4 regions of the Streptomyces sp. NPDC005202 genome follow, and region 3 is predicted to be linked to each of the others. Evidence: riboswitches for the same ligand, from Rfam matches in the RefSeq annotation. Region 3 holds a riboswitch; each other region holds the start of a gene.
The links. Region 3 has a riboswitch for thiamine pyrophosphate ahead of ABZV31_RS16170 (thiamine ABC transporter substrate-binding protein). Riboswitches for the same ligand answer to the same signal wherever they lie in the genome.

Region 1 (4,192 bases), on a different contig from region 3:
CCTGCCATCCCGCACTGACAGTCGGAAGTCAGGCCGGTCCGTCGAGGGACGCCGAACTACGCTGTCGCCGCCTTCAGCGGCCTAGCCGGGTCCGCCAGCAGCTCCGGATCCATCGGCGTGCCCGCCTCGATCAGGCGCCTGCCCTGCGCCAGGTCGCGCGGCCGGCCCACCGCCAGCAGGGCGACCAGGCGGCTCTCGCGGAGCCAGCACACCGTCCACGCCGGTCCGGAGGGGTCGCCGCGCCAGACGGTGGTGTCGGCGGAGGCGTGGTGGCCGACGTACTGCACGAAGCGGCCGAACTGCTCGGACCAGAAGTACGGGACCGGGTCGTAGACCGCGGGGACCTGGCCGATGATGTCGGCCGCGACGGTGCGCGGCCCCTGGAGCGCGTTGTCCCAGTGGTGGACCAGCAGGCGCTCGCCATATCTTCCCGAAGGGAAGGAGGCGCAGTCACCGACCGCGTAGACGTCCGGCACGTTGGTGCGCAGGTGGTCGTCGGCCACGACCTCGCCGTGCCGGCCCAGTGCGATGCCGGAGCCGGCGAGCCAGGCCGTGGCGGGGCGCGCGCCGATGCCGACCACGACAGCGCCCGCGGACAGCCGCGAGCCGTCGTCGAGCACCACGGCGCCCGGCTCGACGCGCTCCACGCGCGCGTGGGTGCGCAGCTCGGCGCCGCTGTCGGCGTACCACGCGGCCATCGGGGCGGCCACCTCGGCGGGCAGCGCCCCAGCGAGCGGGCGGTCCGCGGCCTCCACGACCGTCACGGCGCAGCCCGCCTCGCGCGCGGCCGTGGCGAACTCGGCGCCGATCCAGCCCGCGCCGACGACCACGATGTCGTGCTGCCGGGCGAGCACCGGCCGCAGCCGTTCGGCGTCGTCGAGGGTGCGCAGCAGGTGCACGCCGGGGACGCCCTCGGTGCCCGGCAGCCGGATCGGTTCGGCGCCGGTGGCGAGGACGAGGACGTCGTACGGGACCGGCCCCTCGGCGGTGTCCAGCTCGTGCGCGTCGGGGCGCACGCCGAGCACCTCGCGGCCCAGCTGCAGTTCGACGCCGAGCGCCTCGAAGTCGATGTCGAAGGCGGCGCCCTCGGCCTTGCCGAGCAGGACGGCCTTGGACAGCGGCGGCCGGTCGTAGGGCTGGTGGGGTTCGGCGCCGATCAGTGTGACGGTGCCGGTGAAGCCCTGCTCGCGCAGGGCGACCGCGGTCTGCACGCCGGCCATGCCCGCGCCGACGACGACCACGCGCCGCGGCTGTGACGTGCCCTGTTCCTGCGTCTGCTCGCTCACCTGATCACCATAGACAACTGACAAATGGTCAGTCAGGGGGCGTGCTGGGTGACCTGCTGCACTACGGGCTCGGTCACCTGTTCCACCACGCTCGTCCCGCTGCCCGGCTGCGACTCCCACCGCCAGGTCTCCTCCAACCGCACCCGGCCGTCGGGAAGTTCGACCACCGTCGATTCGCAGTGCCCGCAGGACGTCGTCCCGTCGTGCTCAGCTGCACGTTCCGGAAGTCCAGACGGTCGCCTTCCCGCGTGCCCACCAGACAGCCGCGTACGATGTCGCCGCCCGCGTACTCGGCCCAGATCTCCCCGTCCTTCTCGTGGTACGTGAACCGGGTGCGCCCACCCACCTGACCTGGGGCCTGGTCGGCGACGGGAGCGAGGACGAGGCCGTCCAGCGAGCGCGTCATGACGAAAGGCTCCCTTACAGAGGCGCAGAAGCAAGAGCTAGGGTGGCCACCGTACAAGCACTCGCGGGAGCCCGGACGCACCGGGCTGAGAGGGAGGCTGGCGGCCTCCGACCGTACGAACCTGATCCGGGTCATGCCGGCGAAGGGAGGGGCTGGACGCCCATGTCGTCTCCACGTACGTCAGACGTCCTCGTCATCGGGGGCGGGATCATCGGGCTCGTGACGGCCTGGCGCGCGGCCCAGCGCGGGTTCGCCACGGCCGTGGTGGACCCCGAGCCGGGCGGCGGGGCCGCACAGGTGGCGGCCGGGATGCTCGCCGCCGTCACCGAACTGCACTACGGCGAGCAGACCCTGCTCGGGCTGAACCTGGCCTCGGCCCGCCGCTACCCGGACTTCGCGGCCGAGCTGACCGAGCTGACCGGCCACGACCTCGGCTACCGCCGGTGCGGCACGCTCGCCGTCGCGCTGGACGCCGACGACCGCGCCCACCTGCGGGATCTGCACGCGCTGCAGCGCCAGTCGGGCCTGGACTCCGAGTGGCTGTCCGGGCGGGACTGCCGGCGTCTGGAGCCGATGCTCGCGCCGGGCGTGCGCGGCGGGCTCCGGGCGGACGGCGACCACCAGATCGACCCGCGGCGGCTCGCCCATGCCCTGGTGGCCGCGTGCGAGCGGGCAGGGGTGGTGTTCCACCGCGCATGGGCCGAGCGCCTCACCGTGCTGCGGGACCGGGCCGCGGGCTGCGTCCTGCGCGACGGCACCGCGCTGGGCGCGGGCCAGGTGGTGCTCGCGGCCGGCAGCCTCAGCGGGCAGCTGGCGGGCGTGCCGGACGAGGTCTCGCCCCCGGTGCGGCCGGTGAAGGGGCAGGTGGTGCGGCTGACCGTGCCGAAGCGGTGCGCGCCGTTCCTGAGCCGGACCGTGCGGGCCGTGGTGCGCGGCAGCCACGTCTACCTGGTGCCGCGGCTCAGCGGCGAGCTGGTCGTCGGCGCGACCAGCGAGGAGCTGGGCTGGGACACGACGGTGACGGCGGGCGGCGTGTACGAGCTGCTGCGCGACGCGCACGAGCTGGTGCCCGGGATCACCGAGCTGCCGCTGACGGAGACCAGGGCCGGGCTGCGCCCCGGCTCCCCCGACAACGCGCCGCTGCTCGGCCCGACCGAGCTGGACGGGCTGCTGCTGGCCACAGGGCACTACCGCAACGGGGTACTGCTGACGCCGGTCACCGGTGACGCGATGGCGCACGCCCTGACCACCGGCGAGCTCCCGGACTACGCCCGCCCCTTCACCCCCAGGCGTTTTTGTGCCGCAGCACTCACGGAGCACTCCGCATGAACATCTCGGTCAACGGGGAGCCGCGCACGATCGCGCCCGGCACGGCTCTCGACACCGTCGTGAAGACCCTCACCGCGGCGCCCTCCGGGGTGGCCGCCGCCCTCAACGAAACCGTCGTCCCGCGCGCGCAGTGGTCGTCCACGGCCCTGGCCGAGGGGGACCGCGTCGAAGTGCTGACCGCCGTCCAAGGAGGCTGACCCATGGCCGACGATCCCTTTGTCCTCGGTGGTACGTCCTTCACGTCCCGGCTGATCATGGGGACGGGAGGTGCGCCCAGCCTCGATGTGCTGGAGCGGGCCCTGGTGGCCTCCGGCACGGAGCTCACCACGGTCGCGATGCGGCGGGTGAACCCTTCCGTGCACGGGTCGGTGCTGTCGGTGCTGGACAGGCTCGGCATCCGGGTGCTGCCGAACACCGCGGGGTGCTTCACCGCGGGTGAGGCGGTGCTGACCGCCCGCCTGGCGCGGGAGGCGCTGGGCACCGATCTGATCAAGCTGGAGGTCATCGCCGACGAGCGCACGCTGCTGCCGGATCCGATCGAGCTGCTGGACGCGGCGGAGACGCTGGTCGACGACGGGTTCACGGTGCTGCCGTATACGAACGACGACCCGGTGCTGGCGCGGAAGCTTCAGGACGTCGGCTGCGCCGCGATCATGCCGCTGGGGTCGCCGATCGGGTCCGGGCTCGGGATCCGGAACCCGCACAACTTCCAGCTGATCGTCGAGCACGCGCGTGTGCCGGTGATTCTGGACGCCGGGGCCGGTACGGCGTCGGACGTGGCGTTGGCCATGGAGCTGGGGTGTGCGGGAGTGATGCTCGCGTCGGCGGTGACGCGGGCGCAGGAGCCGGTGGTGATGGCCGAGGCGATGAAGCACGCGGTGGAGGCGGGGCGGCTGGCCCGGCTGGCGGGGCGGATTCCGCGCCGTCACTTTGCCGAGGCGTCCTCTCCCACGGAAGGCCTGGCACGACTGGATCCCGAGCGCCCAGCTTTCTGACCGCACAGCGACGCCCGCGTCACAGGTCGGCTGCAGTCCCGCCCCGGTATCGGCCGAAAGGGCGTCGTGTCCGTGGCGGCTCGTACACTCACCTGCGTGGATACGACCCTTCAGGACCCTCTCGTCGGGCAGGTGCTCGACGGCCGCTATCGCGTCGACGCGCGGATCGCGGTCGG
Region 2 (4,192 bases), on a different contig from region 3:
CGACGGGAACATCATCGCCACCATCATGGTCACCCACAACAGCAGGAAGAGCGGCAGAGCCAGACCCATCGTTCCCGGCTCCACGCCCATGTCACGGGACTGGGCGACGGTGAGCACCCATGCCAGCGCCGCGAGCACAGCCATCAGGATCCATGCAACGGCCAGATCACGCCGCGGCAGGGGGATTCCGGGCTGTGTCGGCGCGGGGGCGGCGATGCGGACGTGCAGCATGGCACTCCTCCCAGGGGCCCGCCCTGCGATTACCACCAGGCACTTCACCCCTGGGGTCCCGGCAGTGTCGACTGCGCCTGCCCACGGGGAGTGACAAGTCGGCCGGACTCCTCCAGCAGATCACAGAGTGGGTGCTGCAAAACCGCGTCGTCGTGTCCTCGGCGGCCTGGACGGTGTGCCCACCGTACTGTGCGCGCCCACAACCCCCTCGGTTGGAGCAGGGAGGGCCTGGCCGCGGAACTCGTCAGCGGTTCAAGGGCTGGAAGCGGCGCAGCCGCAAGCTGTTCGAGAGCACGAAGACCGAGAAGAACGCCATCGCGCCGCCGGCGATCATCGGGTTGAGCAAGCCGAGCGCGGCCAGCGGCAGCGCGGCGACGTTGTAGGCGAACGCCCAGAACAGGTTGGCCTTGATCGTAGGAAGGGTGCGGCGCGCCAGCCGGATCGCATCCGCCGCCGCCCGCAGGTCACCCCGTACGAGGGTGAGGTCGCAGGCGGCGATCGCCGCGTCGGTGCCGGTGCCCATCGCAAGTCCCAGGTCGGCCTGGGCGAGGGCGGCCGCGTCGTTGACGCCGTCGCCGACCATCGCCACCACCTGGCCCTGCTGCTGGAGGCGTTCGACCTCGGCGGCCCTGTCCTCCGGGTGGACTTCGGCGATGACCTGGTCGATGCCGACCTCGGCCGCCACCGCGTGGGCCGCCGCCGTGTTGTCGCCGGTCAGCAGCACCGGGGTGGGCCCGAGCCGCTTGAGGTCGGCCACCGCCTCGGCGCTGGTCGCCTTGACGGTGTCGGCGACGACCAGTGCGCCACGTACCTCTCCGTCCCAGGCGGCGAAGACCACCGTGCGGCCCTCGGCCTCGACCTCCTTCTGTGCGCGGCCGAGCTCGTCGGGCAGCACCTGGCCCTGTTCCTCCAGCCACGCGGCCCGGCCCGCCTCCACGCCCTCGGCGCGGCCGGCAGCCTCCCCTCCAAGGCCGAGGTTCGAAGGCTCGTGACGGTCACACGGGGAGCCAGGACGGTGTCATCCCAGGACGGTGTCATCTGCGGGTGGCATGTCGACACGGGAGAGAAGCTGCTGCAGGTCAGGCACGGACGCTCGGTGAACGCGGTGGCCTTCTATCCGGACGGCCGGTTCCTGGCGAGCGCCGGTGAGGACAAGCTGGTGCGCGGTACACAGATCCCCGAGGCCGACGAGTGACCAGCTCCCGCAGATGGAACGAGGCCCGTCCCGCAGACACGAAACCGCGGCAGTTCAACCCTGCACCGACGCCTTCGGCCTGCCGATCGCCCTCGCGACGGTGCGGGCGCTGCACGAGGCGGGCCTGCGCGATCCCCGGCGCACGGCCGGGGCCGACTGGCAGGAACGCGTTGATGCCCTGGCGCCGACTGGCAGGAACGCGTCGACGTCCTGGGGCCGACGGCTACCGGCGTTACGACGAACGGACGGCGACTCAGCTCGGCGACGGCGCGCAGTTGCTGATGGAGCATCGGGGTGGCGACCTGCGGCGCATGCGAAAGGAGGCCGACGGGGACGTCTCCGCCTGCGCCGGCTGCTGCAGGAGATACCGGGGACGGGTCCGGCCGGTGCGGACATCTTCCTGCGCGAGGGCAACGGGTCCGGCCGGAGGTGGCGCCCTACCTGGACGCCAAGGCCCTGTCCGGGGCGGAGCGGCTCGGGCTGCCGAAGGACCCGGACGACCGGGTGACGCGCACGGCGCCGTCCGGCCGGCAGCTCGCCGGATTCCACGGGCGCTCCGGTGACGAGGTCGACAAGACCGGCTTCATCCACACCAAGCGCTGACGCACCACGGCGCCAGGGGAAGGGCCGCTGCCCGATGGCGGCCCTTCCGTATGGCACATCCCCAGGCTCGCGTTAGTCTTGCCGCTGTACCGGACACGGGGTGCCCCACCTGCGGGCTGAGATCACACCCGTTGAACCTGAACCAGTTCGTACTGGCGGAGGGATGTCTTTCATGCCCTTGGCGCATGTTTCCGGCGGGCTGCCCGCCGACGGCCGGCGAGACGTCTTCGACGGACGGATGCCCAGCGCTCCCGGCGACCTCAGGGTCGAGGGGCACGGCATCGAACCGGTCCCCGAGAGCAATCGTTACGGCGGCGCGGGCCGGCTGTTCACCGTCTGGTTCGCCCCGAATCTGACCATGACCGGAGTGTTCACCGGGACCATCGGCATCACGCTCGGCCTCAACTTCACCACCGCGCTCGCCGCCGTCGTCCTGGGCACGGTGCTCGGCGCGGTGCCCACCGCCTACCTCGGCACCTGGGGCAGCCGCACCGGCGCCGGTCAGCTCCCGCTGGCCCGGCTCGCGTTCGGGCGTGCAGTGGCGCTGCCCGGTGTGCTGCAGTGGCTGTCGTCGGTCGCCTGGGACGCGCTGATCGGACTGTTCGGCGGGGACGCGCTGGCGCGGCTGTGCGGCTGGCCGTTCTGGCTGGGTGTCCTGGTCGTGATGCTGGGGCAGGGTGCCCTCGGGGTTCTCGGGTACGAGGCAATCCACCGGCTCCAGACCGTTATGACCTTCGTGCTCGCGGCCGCCTTCGCACTGATCGCCGTGCGGATGACGGCCGGCGTCCACATCGCCGCGACGGGCAGCGCGCACGGCGCCGACCGGGCGGGCGCCTTCGTACTGACCAGCACCATCGCACTCAGCCTGGCCCTGTCCTGGGCCCCGTACGCCAGCGACTTCAGCCGCTATCTGCCGCGCGCCACCTCCCGCTCCCGGATGTTCTGGTGCACGCTGCTCGGACTCGTGGTGTCCTTCCTGGCCGTACAGGTCCTCGGTCTGTGGGGTGCGTCGGTGCTCACCGACCAGACGGCCGCCGGGGTGGACAAGCTGCTGGGCGGGGGCACGGCGGGCGCCTTCGGGCTGCTGGCGGTGGCTCTGGCGGCGCTGTGCAGCAACGCCATGAACGACTACAGCGGCTCCCTGGCGCTGCAGACCGTCGGGGTGCGCGTGCCGCGCCCGGCGGCAGCCGCCCTCGCCGCGGTGCTCGGCTTCCCGCTGGTCCTGTGGATGCACGCGGCCGACACCACCGCCCGCTTCCAGAACGTGCTGCTGTTCGTGGGCTACTGGATCCCCGGGTTCGTGGCGATCGTGATCGTCGACTGGCTGGTGCGTCGCGGTTCCGTGACCGATCTCGCCGCCGCGACGGCCCGGCCCCGGTCGGTATGGCCCCCGCTCCTGGCGTTCACGGGTGCCTTCGCCGCGGCGGTGCCGTTCATGGACACGGGCCTGTACGTGGGCCCGGTCGCCCACGCGCTGCACGGCGCTGACGTGTCGTACTACGTGGCGTTCCTGGTGGCCCTCGCCGTGTACGCGCCGCTGCGCGTCCGAGAGGAGGGACGCGCATGACCGCGCCGCCCCGTGTCCTGACGGTCGCCGGGTCCGACTCCGGCGGCGGCGCCGGCATCCAGGCCGACCTGAAGACGATGCTGGCGCTCGGCGCTCACGGGATGAGCGTGGTCACGGCTGTCACGGCGCAGAACTCCGTCGGCGTGCAGGGCGCCTGGGAGCTGCCCGTGGAGGCGGTGCGGGCCCAGTACCGCAGCGTCGTCGACGACATCGGCGTCCAGGCGGTGAAGACGGGCATGCTCGCCTCGCCGGCGCTGGTCGAGACGGTGGCCGACCTGCTCGCGGACGTGGCGGCCCCGGTCGTCGTGGACCCGGTGAGCGTCTCCAAACACGGGGACAGGCTGCTCGCTGACGACGCGCTGGACGCCGTACGCACCCGGCTGCTGCCGCGCGCGACGGTGACCACGCCGAACCTGGACGAGGTCGCGGAGCTGACCGGCATGCGGGTGACCGACGAGCCGGGCATGCGCCGCGCGGCCGCGCGGCTGCTGTCGTACGGGCCCCGGTGGGTGCTGGTGAAGGGCGGACATCTGCCCGGCGAGGCCGTGGACCTGCTGACCGACGGCCGCGAGGAGCACTGGCTGCGCGCTCCGCGC
Region 3 (4,192 bases):
CCCGAGCGGCAGCATCAGCAGCGCGTCGAAGCCGCGCACGATCCGGCCCGCGTCCCGCCGGGTGAGCGCGGCGGCGGCGAGACCGCCGATCGCCACGGCGACGGCGGTGGCGGCGACGGCGTACGACAGGGACGTACCGACGGCGTCGATCGGCGCCACCAGGAAGGTCCCGCCGTCCGCGTTCGTCAGCGCCCGGTAGTAGCCGAACCCTGGCGCGTCCAGTGACCGCTGCACCAGCACGGCGAGCGGCAGCAGGAGCAGGACGACGACGGTGGCGAGGACGCCCGCCAGCAGCGTCCACTGTCCCGCGCCGCGCGGCCGCCGCGCGGTCACGGACGCGTCCACCAGCTTGAGAGCGGTCTCCCGCCGCCGCACGGTCCAGGCGTGCACGGCGAGGATCACCCCCACCGCCAGGAACTGGACGATCGTCAGCACCGCGGCCGTGGACAGGTCGAAGATCTCGGACGTCTGCCGGTAGATCTCCACTTCGAGGGTCGAGAAGGTCGGGCCGCCGAGGATCTGCACCACGCCGAAGGAGGTGAAGGTGAAGAGGAAGACCATGAGCGCGGCGGCGGCGACCGCCGGGGCCAGGGCCGGCAGCGTGACGTTCCGCCAGGCCGTCAGCGGCGACGCGCCGAGCACCCGCGCGGCCTCCTCCTGCCGCGGGTCGAGCTGCGCCCACAGCCCGCCGACGGTCCGCACGACGACCGCGTAGTTGAAGAAGACGTGCGCCAGCAGGATCGCCCACACGGTGGTGTCCAGCCGTACGCCCCACAGCTCGTCGAGGAGTCCGCCGCGCCCGACGAGCGCGAGGAACGCGGTGCCGACGACGACCGTGGGCAGCACGAACGGGACGGTGACGACGGCCCGCAGGACCTGGCGGCCCGGAAAGTCGAGGCGGGCGAAGACGTACGCGCCGGGCAGCGCGACCAGCAGCGTGAGCGCGGTGGAGGCGAGCGCCTGCCAGGTGGTGAACCACAGCACGTGCCGGATGTCGGACTGCCCGAGCACATCCGCGAGCCGCCCGAACTGCCAGGCCCCGCCGACCTTCAGGCCGCGCTCGACGATCGCGGCCACGGGGTAGGCGAAGAACACCGCGAAGAACGCGACGGGCACGGCCATGAGCCCGAGCCGCGCCGCGTTCCCCGTTCGGCTCCTCGTCCAGCCCTTGCGGGGGACTACTTCAGTACGAGTGAGGTCCACGACTTGACCCACTGGTCACGGTTGGCGGCGATCTTGCCGGGAGCCATGCTCTGGGGGTCCTTGGCCGCCGGACCGTACTGGGTGAACTCGGCGGGCACCTTCGCCCCCTCGACCACTGGGTAGACGAACATGTTGAGCGGCATGTCCTCCTGGAACTCCTTGGAGATCAGGAAGTCGATGAACGCCTTGCCGCCCTTGGTGTTCTTCGCGTTGCTCAGCAGTCCGGCGAACTCGATCTGCCGGAAGCAGGTGCCGGCCGCGACCCCCGTGGGGGCGGTCTTCGGCTTCGGGTCGGCGAAGACGACCTCGGCGGGCAGCGAGGAGGCGTACGACACGACGAGCGGCCGGTCGCCCTTGGCCTTCTTGCCACCGGCGGACCCGGAGAACTCCTCGTTGTAGGCCTGCTCCCAGCCGTCGACGACCTTCACGCCGTTGGCCTTGAGCTTCTTCCAGTAGTCCTGCCAGCCGTTGTCCCCGTACTGGGCGGCGGTGCCGAGCAGGAAGCCGAGGCCGGGCGAGGAGGTGGCGGCGTTCTCGGTGACGAAAAGGTCCTTGTACTGCGGCTTGACCAGGTCGTCGAAGGACTGCGGCGGGGTCAGCCCATGCTTGCTGAAGTACGCCTTGTCGTAGTTGACGCAGATGTCGCCGTAGTCGATCGGCGTGACCCGGTGCTTGCCCTTGTCGAGCTGATAGGCGGCGCCGACCTTGTCGAGCCCCTTGGCCTCGTACGGCTGGAACAGCCCGTTGTCGAGGGCCCGCGACAGCAGCGTGTTGTCGACGCCGAAGAAGACGTCGCCCTGCGGGTTGTCCTTGGTGAGGATGGCCTTGTTGACGGCCTGTCCGGCATCGCCGTCCTTGAGGACCTTGACCGTGTAGCCCGACTGCTTCTCGAAGTCCTTGATGACGCTCTTCGAGACGGCCCACGAGTCGTGGCTGACGAGCGTCACGGTCCTGGAGCCGCCGCCGCTGCCGGCGCCGGAGCCGGACGACGATCCGCAGGCGGACAGCGTGACGAGGCCGAGCCCGACCGCCACGGCCACGAAGGTCTTGGTGTGCACTGGATTTCCTCCTGGGGGTGACCAGGAAGAGACGCGGCCCTGCCCGGGGCCTTCGGAGGGGTTCTCCGCCGACTCCCGGGCAGGGCGCAACAGCTCGAGTAACGACCGATCTCCCTACCCAGAATGACCTGGGCGAGGTTCAGAGGGTCTGCGGCCGGTTGCCGCACTCTCAGCGCTGTGGCGCTCCCCTGTCGGAATATGAAGATGTGGACGGCCTCAGATTACCGCTCGGTGGCCGCCAGCTGACCACATGCCCCGTCGATCTCCTGACCCCGGGTGTCCCGGACGGTGACGGGCACCCCATGGGCCGCGATGGCCTCGACGAACGCCTTCTCGTCCGCAGGCCGCGAGGCGGTCCACTTCGACCCCGGCGTCGGGTTGAGCGGGATCAGATTGACGTGCACCGGCTTGCCCTTGAGCAACCGTCCGAGCCGGTCACCGCGCCACGCCTGGTCGTTGATGTCCCGGATCAGCGCGTACTCGATGGACAGCCGACGCCCGGACTTCTCTACGTACTCGAACCCGGCGTCGAGGACCTCGCGCACCTTCCACCGCGTGTTGACGGGGACGAGGGTGTCGCGCAGCTCGTCGTCGGGTGCGTGCAGCGAGATCGCGAGCCGGCACTTGAAACCCTCGTCGGCGAACCGGTGGATCGCCGGGACCAGTCCTACCGTCGACACCGTGATGCCGCGCTGCGACAGCCCGAGTCCGTCCGGCGCGGGGTCTGTCAGGGCCCGGATCGCGCCGACGACGCGCTTGTAGTTGGCGAGGGGCTCGCCCATGCCCATGAAGACGATGTTGGACAGCCGCGCGGGACCGCCGGGGACCTCGCCGTCCCTGAGCGCCCGCATCCCGTCCACGATCTGGTGCACGATCTCCGCGGTGGACAGGTTGCGGTCCAGACCCGCCTGCCCGGTGGCGCAGAACGGGCAGTTCATGCCGCAGCCCGCCTGCGAGCTGATGCACATGGTCACCCGGTCCGGGTACCGCATGAGCACGGACTCGACGAGCGTCCCGTCGAACAGCCGCCACAGCGTCTTGCGCGTGGTGCCCTGGTCGGTCGACAGGTGCCGGACGACCGTCATCAGCTCCGGAAGCAGCGCCTCCTGCAGCCTGGCGCGCGAACCGGCGGGAATGTCGGTCCACTGCTCCGGGTCGTGCGCGTACCGCGCGAAGTAGTGCTGCGAAAGCTGCTTGGCACGAAACGGCTTCTCGCCGATCGCGGCGACGGCCTCCTTACGCTCGGCAGGCGTGAGATCGGCAAGGTGCCGCGGCGGCTTCTTGGCTCCGCGCGGGGCGACGAAAGTGAGTTCTCCGGGCTTGGGCATGGTCTTTTCAGTGTCGCAGATCAATTCCTGTGACCTGCGCCCGAAGGCTCGCACGGTGGTCGTTGACTGTCGTCGTCGGTCGTCTTTGGCCACCCTCGGACGGCCCACAGACGGCCCGGCCGGGGCTCAAGCGACAAGCGACAGGACAAGGGCGCCGACGCGCCGCCATCCTGGGCCAAGATCCGTTTGAAGACGGACCCTAGCGTCCTGAGTCGTCAATTCGGTTCAGCTGGCGGGCGAGGCGTTCGAGGATCTCGTCTGCGGTCTTCCTCCGGACGAAGGGTTTGGGGTCTAAGGACCGGGGGCCTGGAGCGCCCCCGGTCATCGCGCGGCGGTCAGGTTACCGAGTCCACGCTGCCGTCTCCACCCGTTACACGGGGCCGCCTCCACCGCCGCCGCCTCCGCCTCCGCCACCCATGCTGCCGTCTCCGCCCAGGTCTGGGATGATCGGGCGGAACCCCGGGCTTGTCTCCGGCCCCGGGAGGAACGGGACCTTCGGGATGATCGGGCGGAACCCCGGGCTTGTCTCCGGCCCCGGGAAGAACGGGACCTTCGGGATGATGGGGCGGATCAGGCGGGCCGAGTCTCCGGGGATGATCGGTT
Region 4 (4,192 bases), on a different contig from region 3:
ACACCCGGTTCCCGCTCGCCGCGAACTCCTTCGACTTCTGCAGCATCCCCTCAGCGATCTCCTCGGCCGTGGCCCCCTCAGCCACGTCGCCGCCGAACCGCTCTGTGATGCTTTGGCTAATCTTCATTGAGCAGAACTTCGGCCCGCACATCGAGCAGAAGTGGGCCGTCTTGGCCGGCTCCGCCGGGAGGGTCTCGTCGTGGAACTCCCGTGCCGTGTCCGGGTCGAGGGCGAGATTGAACTGGTCCTCCCACCGGAACTCGAAGCGGGCGTCGGACAGCGCGTCGTCCCACTCCTGCGCACCTGGGTGCCCCTTGGCGAGGTCGGCTGCGTGCGCGGCGATCTTGTAGGTGATGACGCCGGTCTTCACGTCGTCACGGTTGGGCAGGCCCAAGTGCTCCTTGGGCGTGACGTAGCAGAGCATGGCCGTGCCCCACCAGGCGATCATCGCGGCACCGATGCCGGAGGTGATGTGGTCGTACGCCGGCGCGATGTCCGTCGTCAGCGGGCCGAGCGTATAGAACGGAGCTTCATCACAGATCTCCTGCTGAAGGTCGATGTTCTCCTTGATCTTGTGCATCGGGACGTGACCGGGGCCCTCGATCATCGTCTGCACATGGAAACGCCTGGCGATCCGCCCGAGTTCCCCGAGCGTACGCAACTCCGCGAGCTGTGCCTCGTCGTTGGCGTCCGCGATCGAGCCCGGCCGCAGGCCGTCGCCCAGCGAGTAGGTGACGTCGTAGGCGGCGAGGATCTCGCAGAGCTCCTCGAAGTTCTCGTACAGGAACGACTCCTTGTGGTGCGCGAGGCACCAGGCCGCCATGATCGATCCGCCGCGCGAGACGATGCCGGTCTTGCGGTTCGCGGTCAGCGGCACGTACGCGAGGCGTACGCCCGCGTGAACCGTCATGTAGTCCACGCCCTGCTCGGCCTGCTCGATGACCGTGTCCTTGTAGATCTCCCAGGTCAGTTCCTCGGCCTTGCCGTCGACCTTCTCCAGGGCCTGGTAGAGCGGCACGGTGCCGATGGGGACGGGGGAGTTGCGCAGCACCCACTCACGGGTGGTGTGGATGTTGCGGCCGGTGGAGAGGTCCATGACCGTGTCAGCGCCCCAGCGGGTCGCCCAGGTCATCTTCTCGACCTCCTCCTCGATGGAGGACGTCACCGCGGAGTTGCCGATGTTGGCGTTGACTTTCACCAGGAACCGCTTGCCGATGATCATCGGCTCGATCTCCGGGTGGTTGACGTTGGCCGGCAGTACCGCGCGGCCGGCCGCGATCTCCTCACGGACCACCTCGGGCGAAACGTTCTCCCGGATGGCCACGAACTCCATCTCGGGCGTGATCTCGCCCCGGCGCGCGTACGCGAGCTGCGTTACCGCCTTGCCGTCGCGGCCACGGCGCGGCTGGCGCGGCCGTCCCGGGAACACCGCGTCGAGGTTGCGCAGACCCCCGCGCGGCGAGGTGTGCTTGATCCCGTCGTCCTCGGGTCGGACGGGACGGCCCACGTACTCCTCGGTGTCGCCGCGGCTGATGATCCAGTTCTCGCGCAGCGGCGGCAGGCCCCTGCGAACGTCGGTGTCGACGAGTGGATCGGTGTACGGGCCCGACGTGTCGTACAGCGTGACCGACTGCCCGTTGGTGAGGTGCACCTGACGGACCGGCACCCGCAGGTCGGGGCGTGAGCCCTCGACGTACGCCTTGTGCCAGCCGATGGACTTCCCGGCTTCCCCGTTGCTGGAGATCTGCGTGGAGGCAGGCGTGCGTGCGTCCTTATTGGTCATGAGACCTACTCCCTACGCCGGCATTACCCGGTAACAGGTTCGGCGGTCGACGCAGCGGTTTCCATCTGCCGACGTTTCCTGTGAAACATCTCTCGTTCCACGTGAAACATTTCGAAGACGGAGGTCAGCGCCCTCTCAGCCCGGTGCTCCGAGCTCCCGCGTGTGCAAAGGTGCCTCCACGCTAGCGTCAGTTCGGGCGCGGTGAATAGAGGGCCCCTGCCGTTCTTGCGATGATCGGGCGGTGACCACGACACAGCAGTCCCCCTATCCGCCGCCCGAGCCGCGGCGCGGACACGGCGCCGGACACGGAGACGGGCACGGCTCCGGGCACGGCCATGGCCCTGGACCCGATGGCGGACACGGCCACGGCCCTGGCCCCGGGGACGGACACCACCCCGGGCCCGGAGCGTGGGACGCCCATGACCACGGAACCGCGGACAGGCACAGCCACGGCCCCGAAGCCGGCAGAGGTCAGGGGCATGGCCCGGACGCCGGTGGCGGGCACGGGCACTCGCACAGTCACAGTCATGGGCCTGCCACCCCCGTCTCGAAGCACCTGCGCAAGGTCATCGCGGCGATCCTGATCCCGTTCGCCGTCGCTGTGGTGGTCGGGCTCGGGGTGCTCTGGCCCAGCGGCGCTCCGTCGCACGAGCGCACGGGCGTCGGCTTCGACCGGCAGACCCAGCAGGCCACGGTCACGAAGGTGGTCGGGGTGAGCTGCAAGTCGGTGAACGCCTCCGGGGACACGCCGACCGGGGACACCTCCACCGCCGAGGGCTCCTCCGCGCAGCAGCAGGCGAAAGGCACCTGCAAGAAGGCCACGATCCGGGTCGACACCGGCAACGACAAGGGCCGTACGTTCACCGAGATCGTGCAGCCGGACCAGTCACGGCAGTTGCACCAGGGCGAGAAGGTCGTGGTCGCCTACGAGCCCTCCGCGCCGAGGGATCTGCAGTACTCGGTCACCGACGTCAACCGGCGCTTCCCGATGGCGTTGCTGGCCGGCATCTTCGCACTCGCCGTCGTGGTCGTCGGGCGTATGCGGGGCGTGATGGCGCTGGTCGCGCTGGCCATCAGTTTCCTGGTGCTGAACTTCTTCATCCTGCCCGCGATCCTGCAGGGCTCGAATCCGCTGGTCGTGGCGGTGGTCGGGTCGAGCGCCATCATGCTGATCGCCCTCTACCTGTGCCACGGCCTGTCCGCCCGCACCTCGGTGGCGGTGCTGGGGACCCTCATCTCGCTGCTGCTGATCGGCGTCCTGGGCTCGCTGTTCATCGGCTGGGCCGCGCTCACCGGCAACACGGACGACAACACCGGCCTGATCCACGGCTTGTATCCGTCGATCGACATGAGCGGTCTGCTGCTCGCCGGCGTCATCATCGGCTCGCTCGGTGTCCTGGACGACGTGACGGTGACGCAGACGTCGGCGGTCTGGGAGCTGCACGAGGCCAATCCGGCGATGGGCCGACGCGGGCTGTACCGCGCGGGCATCCGCATCGGCCGCGACCACATCGCGTCCGTCGTCAACACCCTCGTCCTCGCCTACGCGGGCGCCGCGCTGCCGCTGCTGCTGCTCTTCTCCATTGCGCAGAGCAGCGTGGTGACCGTCGCCAACAGCGAACTGGTCGCGGAGGAGATCGTGCGCACGCTGGTGGGCTCGATCGGCCTGGTTGCCTCGGTGCCGGTCACCACCCTCCTCGCGGCCCTGGTGGTCTCGGCCGACCGCCCGGGACCAGAGCCGGCGTCGGCGTCGGTCACCCAGCCGGCTCCGGCGCGCAGCGGAAGGGGGCGGCGCCGCAAGCGGTGACACGGCGTCAGGACACGGACGGAGGGACCGGACGAGGCAGCCGGGGAAGCTGCGGGCCGACGGCGAGGCGCCGACCGATCCGCTGACCGTCCTCGGCGTGCAGCAGGGCCTTCCTGCGCGCCTTGGGACCTGCGCTGAAGAACTCCGGCGCACTCCCGGAGCGCGCGGTGAAGCCTTCCAGCGCCCGCGGGACGCGCGGTGAAGCGTTACGCCACCGCACGCGCCCCGTTGCCGTAACGCTTCAGCCAACGCTTCAGCCCGCGCTCTGCTCCTCCGCCAGGATGCGGTCCAGGGCCTCGTCGAGGTGGGCGTCGAAGTCGGCGAGCGCCCCCTCCTGGCCCAGCGGCACCAGCTTGTCCGTGCGGTCGAGGAACGCCACGAGCGGCGCCGTCGAGGAGCGGAACAGCGCCCGGTCACCGCCGACCTGAAGCCGGATCAGGACCTCGCTCGGAAAGTCCGTGTCGGCGGGTGAGATCCGCACATCGCCGTCCCCGCACGGGGTGCCCACCCCGTCGATCAGCAGTTCCCGTCCGAAGGCCCAGGTCACCGGGGCGTCTCCGGGCAGATGGAAGGTCAACCGCACGGCGTAGGGATCACAGGTC

Region 1: another riboswitch for thiamine pyrophosphate. It lies ahead of thiO (glycine oxidase ThiO); the one in region 3 lies ahead of ABZV31_RS16170 (thiamine ABC transporter substrate-binding protein).
Region 2: another riboswitch for thiamine pyrophosphate. It lies ahead of ABZV31_RS36790 (cytosine permease); the one in region 3 lies ahead of ABZV31_RS16170 (thiamine ABC transporter substrate-binding protein).
Region 4: another riboswitch for thiamine pyrophosphate. It lies ahead of thiC (phosphomethylpyrimidine synthase ThiC); the one in region 3 lies ahead of ABZV31_RS16170 (thiamine ABC transporter substrate-binding protein).

The regions. Positions count from the first base shown of each region.
Region 1 is NZ_JBEXHW010000001.1:606,210-610,401, reverse strand. Features, by position in the region: gene ABZV31_RS02880 (FAD-dependent oxidoreductase) at 57-1,286, opposite strand; partial or broken gene ABZV31_RS02875 (hypothetical protein) at 1,319-1,692, opposite strand; TPP riboswitch at 1,746-1,857, shown strand; gene thiO (glycine oxidase ThiO) at 1,855-3,021, shown strand; gene thiS (sulfur carrier protein ThiS) at 3,018-3,218, shown strand; gene ABZV31_RS02860 (thiazole synthase) at 3,222-4,016, shown strand; gene pknB (Stk1 family PASTA domain-containing Ser/Thr kinase) at 4,113-4,192, shown strand, end outside.
Region 2 is NZ_JBEXHW010000058.1:15,275-19,466, forward strand. Features, by position in the region: partial or broken gene ABZV31_RS36770 (DUF2182 domain-containing protein) at 1-231, opposite strand, end outside; partial or broken gene ABZV31_RS36775 (HAD-IC family P-type ATPase) at 476-1,168, opposite strand; gene ABZV31_RS36780 (hypothetical protein) at 1,247-1,426, shown strand; partial or broken gene ABZV31_RS36785 (endonuclease) at 1,512-1,924, shown strand; TPP riboswitch at 2,116-2,210, shown strand; gene ABZV31_RS36790 (cytosine permease) at 2,202-3,596, shown strand; gene thiD (bifunctional hydroxymethylpyrimidine kinase/phosphomethylpyrimidine kinase) at 3,593-4,192, shown strand, end outside.
Region 3 is NZ_JBEXHW010000009.1:16,746-20,937, forward strand. Features, by position in the region: gene ABZV31_RS16165 (iron ABC transporter permease) at 1-1,122, opposite strand, end outside; gene ABZV31_RS16170 (thiamine ABC transporter substrate-binding protein) at 1,179-2,261, opposite strand; TPP riboswitch at 2,355-2,461, opposite strand; gene rlmN (23S rRNA (adenine(2503)-C(2))-methyltransferase RlmN) at 2,483-3,589, opposite strand.
Region 4 is NZ_JBEXHW010000021.1:112,171-116,362, forward strand. Features, by position in the region: gene thiC (phosphomethylpyrimidine synthase ThiC) at 1-1,783, opposite strand, end outside; TPP riboswitch at 1,776-1,953, opposite strand; gene ABZV31_RS26070 (YibE/F family protein) at 2,025-3,590, shown strand; gene ABZV31_RS26075 (SsgA family sporulation/cell division regulator) at 3,844-4,192, opposite strand, start outside.